Regions from separate parts of the Limosilactobacillus agrestimuris genome, predicted to be linked through region 2. Evidence: predicted binding sites of a transcription regulator. Region 2 holds the regulator's gene; the other holds the start of a gene.
What was found. Region 2 encodes CtsR, which represses protease genes until heat stress. Its sites were predicted from a motif close to TTGGTCAAAAAAGGTCAAANA; they were not measured.

Region 1: a site for CtsR is predicted at 1,956-1,976, ahead of ftsH (ATP-dependent zinc metalloprotease FtsH). Genes of this name have one in related genera too.

What each region holds. Positions count from the first base shown of each region.
Region 1 is NZ_CALPCW010000007.1:5,211-8,642, forward strand. Features, by position in the region: gene ftsH (ATP-dependent zinc metalloprotease FtsH) at 1-1,894, opposite strand, end outside; gene hpt (hypoxanthine phosphoribosyltransferase) at 2,303-2,845, opposite strand; gene tilS (tRNA lysidine(34) synthetase TilS) at 2,842-3,432, opposite strand, start outside.
Region 2 is NZ_CALPCW010000001.1:289,351-292,782, reverse strand. Features, by position in the region: gene NFR46_RS01390 (ATP-dependent Clp protease ATP-binding subunit) at 1-1,407, opposite strand, end outside; gene NFR46_RS01385 (CtsR family transcriptional regulator) at 1,422-1,889, opposite strand; gene adhP (alcohol dehydrogenase AdhP) at 2,054-3,076, opposite strand.

The DNA.
Region 1 (3,432 bases), on a different contig from region 2:
TCTTGTAAAGACTAAGAATTTGCTTCTCATCAAGCGTTTCGTACTTCAGTAAGGCTTCAGCAATGATCTTATGTTGTTCACGGTGAGTCTCAATAATGTGGAGGGCCCGTTCATGACCTTCACGAAGGATCCGCCGTACTTCTTCATCAACCAAGGCTGCAGTCTTTTCAGAGTAAGGTGATTGGTCATAACCTTGACCAGTAAATACTTGACCTGAACTTTGCAGTTCAACAGGACCAATCTTGTCACTCATCCCGTACTGGGTAACCATTGCCCGAGCAATTTGGGTTGCCTGTTCGAAGTCATTCGAAGCACCTGAAGATTGAGACTTAAAGATTAACTCTTCAGCCGCACGACCACCCATTAATCCGGCGATCTGCTCCTCAGCATTCTTCTTGGACATCAACATTTGATCTTCCCGTGGCAGCATAATTGCATAACCACCGGCACGACCACGAGGGACAATCGTAACCTTATGAACGACACGCGCATCATTCAAGACAAGACCAACAATTGTATGTCCAGCTTCGTGATATGCAACTGTTCGTCGTTCTTGCTTTGATTCAACTCGATCGTGCTTAGCTGGACCAGCGATTACCCGGTCTTCAGCTTCATCAAGATCGGCTTCGTCAATTTGTGTCTTGTTTCGCCGCGCTGCTAATAAGGCAGCTTCATTCAATAAGTTTGCCAAGTCTGCCCCAACAAATCCTGGGGTTTGCTTAGCAATTTCCTTTAAATCAACATTATCTGCCAATGGCTTGTTCTTAGCGTGAACACGAAGGATGGCTTCACGTCCCTTAACATCTGGACGACCAACTAAGATCTTCCGGTCAAAACGACCTGGACGAAGCAAGGCCGGATCCAGAACATCAGAACGGTTAGTAGCGGCCATAACAATGACCCCTTCATCACCTTGGAACCCGTCCATTTCAACCAGTAATTGGTTCAATGTCTGTTCACGTTCATCGTGGCCACCACCCATTCCGGCACCACGCCGACGACCAACAGCATCAATTTCATCGATGAAGATGATTGCTGGAGCGGCCTTCTTAGCTTGTTCGAATAAGTCACGAACACGACTAGCACCAACACCGACAAACATTTCAACGAAGTCAGAACCTGAAATTGAGAAGAATGGTACTCCAGATTCACCAGCAACGGCCTTAGCAAGTAAGGTCTTACCAGTACCTGGAGGCCCCTCCAAAAGAACACCAGATGGGATCTTTGCACCAAGACGGGTGAACTTCTTTGGATTCTTCAAGAATTCAACAACTTCAACCAGTTCTTGTTTTTCTTCCTCTTCACCAGCAACGTCAGAGAAACGAACTTTGTTTTTCTTGGCATCGGCAGGCTTTGCCTTTGTCTTCCCAAAACTCATTACTCCACGACCGCCGCCACCTTGACCAGCTTGGCCCATCATCATGTAGAAGAAGAATATCATGATGATTAATGGTAAGACAGTCAACAGCAAGTTCATCCAAACACTGTTAGATTCCTCTGCTCGTGTACTGATTTTAACGTTTTCCCGGTCAGCATACTTTTGTAATTGACTAACGGTTACATCACTTTGCAATACAGAACTTTGGAAGTGGTTGACTTTGCTGTTACGTTGCGTGGTAAAACCAAAACTATTAGCAGAATTATTATTAGCAGATTGCGGTTTACGATAGGTACCTGTAATCTTATAAACTCCACCATTTGGCTGTAGTTGGAAACTCTTAACCTTGTTACTCTTCAATTCAGAGATAAACTCTGTTTGTGAGACGTTCTTACTTTGGCCATTACTTTGGCTTCCACCAAAGAAGAAGTAAGCAATCCCCATAATACATAAGAAAATCACTGCGTAGAAGAGAACGTTATGAGTAAAATTATTGTTTCTCCGATTGTTATTCATAACAACCTCCTATTCTACCAGCAACAATATTGTGGTTACAATTGTAGTGACTATCATAGCATAATTGACAAATATTGACCAGTCAATTATCACACCTAATAGACACCACCCAACAATGCCCAATTCTACATTTTTTAGATTAATTTTTCCACTGATTTACCAATAATTCAAAAAGACTTCAAAGCTCGAAGCCCGAACTCTGAAGTCCTTATTCTATTTAATTAGAGACTTATTACTAATAGTCTCCGAACCTATAGAGTCTAATCGCGGAAATTAACCAGAGCCTTAGAGTCTAACGCAGCGGAGCAAGCCTATTTGGCTACGAACGATTCTGATGATTCCATCATCATTCGTTCTAGGTTAGCCAACCAGGCTCTTGAAGAGGTTAATTTCCAGCTTCTATATTAATTAGTCCTTCTCATAAACAGCTGGCTTTAAAATCCCAACATAAGGAAGGTTCCGGTAGTAACCCTTGTAATCCAAACCGTAGCCAACTAAGAACTCGTTTGGAACGTTAAAGCCGACATAATCAGCCTTTACTTCAACTTGACGTCCTTCAGGCTTATCTAGTAAGGTACAAACCTTAACACTCTTTGCACCACGTTCTTTTAAGAGGTCAATTAAGAATTTTAAAGTATGACCAGTATCAACGATATCTTCCATAATTAGAATTGAGCGTCCACGGATATCTGACTTCAAATCTTGAACCAGCTTTACCTCACCAGTTGAAGAGGTCCCACCGTAGTAACTAGAAACATCGATAAAATCAAGCTTGGCCATAATGTCCATCCGCTTAATCATATCAACAGTAAACAAAACAGCCCCAGTCATTACAGAAATAATTAATGGTCGCTGTTCTTTATATTCAGCAGTTAACTGCTTTGCAAGTTCATTCATCCGGCGGTTAATTTCTTCTTCACTGTACAATACTCGTTCAATATCGTTATTCATTCTTTTCTCCTCTTCAAATCACGTATGCCAATAACTAGCCGTTGCCACTGATCAAGGTAATCGTCAGGTCGGGTAAACCAACCCCACTTCCGCCCAATGGCCCACACAATATTATTCTTAGCATCAGCAATTACTAGCTGCTGATTACGCTCTAATAACGGTACTTTCTGATCAATTAGAACACGACTAACCCTTTGATGACCACCATTTTTTAACGGTAGTCGATCTTGATCTTGCCACCGACGAATTCTTAACGGCAATTGCTCAGGCGCCAACCACATCTCTTGGTAATCAGCTGTTTTACCAAAAAAACTCTTGGTTGTTGCGACTGCAATTTGATAATCGTTCCCAATTGAATACCAACGGCCCAATTTTACCACAGAATTTATGGAAGTTTGAGCTTTTTGTGGTAATTGATTAACATTTTTCAAAAATAGTTCGGAATAGTTCTTAAATAAGACTAAATCAGGGGCAATTTGACGACTAAATTGAGGTAAATGACGATTATTAATATCCGCAAACAGCTGTTCAATAAAGCCCTGCTTCAAATTAGTCACCTTAGACCACTCTAACCACTTCACCAAAAT
Region 2 (3,432 bases):
TGCCTTCTTTTCTTGCTCATCAGCCTTGGCCTTTAATGTCAATTCTTCTTGACGAAGGTTCGCAGCTTGATCAAAGTCCTGATCCTCAATCGCATTTTCCTTCTTCTGCCGAAGTTCAGCTAATTTAGAAGTCAGTGATGGCTGATGCTTTTTCTTTTCTTCAGCATCAATCCGTACCATCGATGAAGCTTCATCAACTAAATCAATTGCCTTATCTGGTAGGTAACGATCAGTAATATACCGACTAGAAAGTTTAACAGCTTGTTTTAAGGCATCATCATCAATTTTGACATGGTGATGTTCCTCATATTTTGGCCGTAAACCGTTCAAAATTTGCAAGGCAACATTTTCAGATGGTTCTTCAACTTGAACCGTGGCAAACCGACGCTCTAATGCAGCATCCGATTCAATATACTTTTGATATTCATCAAGAGTAGTTGCACCAATAGTCTGTAAGTCACCACGGGCAAGGGCTGGTTTCAAAATATTAGAAGCATCAATTGCTCCTTCAGCTCCTCCAGCACCAATCAAGGTATGTAATTCATCAATAAAGAGAATTACGTGGCCATCTTTTTGAATCTCATCAATAACCTTTTTTAGACGATCTTCAAATTCTCCTCGATACTTGGTCCCAGCAACTAACGAGCCCATATCAAGCATCATTAAACGTTTTCGCGCTAAATCTTCAGGAACTTCATTATTTGCCATCCGGCGAGCTAGCTCTTCCGCCACTGCGGTTTTCCCAACCCCCGGTTCACCGATCAGGACTGGGTTATTCTTTGTTCGTCGACTAAGAATTTGTTCCACCCGTCGCAACTCTTTATCACGACCGATTACAGGGTCAAGCTTACCATCCCTTGCCATTTGAGTCATATCTCGAGCAAGCTTATCAAGGGTTGGTGTTCCTGACTTTCTTGCCTGTCGTCTTTGTTGTTTCCCTAACCGTTGCCGTGCTTGAATATCAGAAATACCAAGGCGACGTAAGGTTACCTTACGAATCTGACGTGGTAAAACATCCAGGCTCATCAAGATTCTCGAAGAAAGGATCCCCTCATCCGAAATTAACGCAAGTAAGATATGTTCAGTACCGATCTTTAACGCATTTAACTGTTGTGCTTCCTGACCAGCTAACGCTAATACTTGTCGTGCCTTTGGTGAATACGGGAGATAATCGGCCGGTCCCATGTCATCCATAGTTCCGTAGCCAATCATTCTTTCAATCTCTTCTTGAATATCATCACTAGTAATGGAGAATTGCTCAAAAATCTTGCTAGCAATCCCCTCTTTCTCAATTGCCAATGCAAGTAATAAATGTTCAGTACCCACGGCTTGGTGTTTAAAGTATTTTGCTTGTTCATGGGCAAGTGCTAAAACGTGCTTAGCACTTGGTGTAAACATATTATCCATTAATTGCTTTCCACCTAGCTCTCATACCGTAAACGATTCAGCATTGAAATTAAAATTCTCGCTCTCAAACGAGATTCAACATTACAATCATTCACATTTAGTGTTTGCTTTGATAAGGCAACTAACATTAAGTCCCCCTCTCGCCTCGTCAATACTTTCTCATCATAAAGCGTTCGAATAATATCATAAGCATCACGCTCACTAATCGAATCGCCAATTGCTTGGATCAGTGAGTTTAACACATCAACATTATCAAGTAAATTAACCCGCTCGATCCGAATATAACCACCGCCACCACGCTTACTTTGAACTAGGTAACCGTGTTGAATGGTAAATCGTGTCTTGATTACGTAGTTAATCTGTGATGGAACAACGTCAAAATGATTAGCAATTTCTGATCGGCGGATTTCAATCTGAGATGACTCTCCAAGGATTTGCTTCAAATACTCCTCAATAATATCTGAAATACTCTTTTCTTCCATTAACATCACCTCCAAATTTTATTTGACTAATCTTGACCAAATTTTACCACAATATTAAATTGGGAACCAGAAAACAGTCCCAATAATATGGAATGTAATTTAAACCAGAAAAAGAGACTGGTGGCTCTCCAGTCTCTTTTATTTCAAAAAGGGGATAATTTAGATTAATCTTCTAGGCTGAAATCAACAACGTTCCGACCAACAACCTTGTTATCCTTTAATTCTTGGATCATGTCATTGATTTCACTAAGCTTCCGTGTCTTAACAATTGGGTGAACCTTACCTTCAGCACCAAATTGGAAACATTCAGCTAAGTCTTGACGAGTACCTACTAATGAACCAGCAACGATAATTCCATCAAGAACTGTCTTAGCAATGTTAAGTTTCATGTCACCTTGTGGAAGAGCAACGGCAACTAACTTACCATCTGGACGAAGTGAATCAACCGCTTGGTCAAATGCTGAAGCAGAAACAGCAGTTACAACAGCGGCGTGAACACCACCAACTTTTTCTTGGATTTGCTTATCAACGTCACCATCATGACGGTTAATAAGAATTTCTGCACCATTTTCCTTAGCAGCTTCAAGCTTGTCGGGATTACCGTCAACAGCAATAACGTGAGCACCGAAGACGTTGTGAGCAAATTGAATTCCCAAGTTACCAAGACCACCAGCACCAACAATTGATACCCATTGACCTGGCTTAATGTCAGCAACCTTTAATGCCTTGTACATAGTAACACCAGCACAGGTTAATGAGGTAGCTTCAACAGGATCAAGGCCTTCGGGAACCTTAACAGCGTAGTCAGCAGGAACAATGCATTGTTCTGCCATTGCACCATCAGCAGTGTAACCAGCATTCAAAACGTTCCGGCAAAGTGTTTCACGACCAGTAAGGCAGTATTCACAGTGTCCACAGCCCTTAAAGAACCAAGCAATAGATACCCGGTCCCCAACTTTTAAGGAAGTAACGCCAGGAGCAACTTTAGATACACGACCAACACCTTCATGACCGATAATCCGACCTGGCTTCTTACCAAAGTCACCAGCGGCAACGTGTAAGTCGGTGTGACAAAGGCCACAGTATTCCATGTCAACTAAAGCTTCACCCGGCTTAAGATCACGAAGTTTAACATCCTTAACAGTAACGTAACCATCTACTGGATCATTAATAACAGCAGCTTTCATAATCTAAAATCTCCTTTGGACTTGTTATTTATTACACAAGCTATAATACCAAATTAGTTTTGCTTTTTAAAGCGCTTTTGTGAATAAATAAACAGAAATTTTTCAGACCAATATTTCTTTATTTGCCTACTATTTTACTTAATGTAATTATAACCAGATAATACCAATGTGATTAAATTAGCAAATAAATTCTAATATATAGTCTTATTTTGTTAACCTCTATGTTCACTTAGGAAGTCGCCTTAAAATTTCAACTAATGACCGCTTTCAATTAAAATGTAAAAAGTGCCCCACCCTAATTATGAAGATGGAACACTTTTAAGAATTAAATTACCTATTGATACTAAAGTTATTAC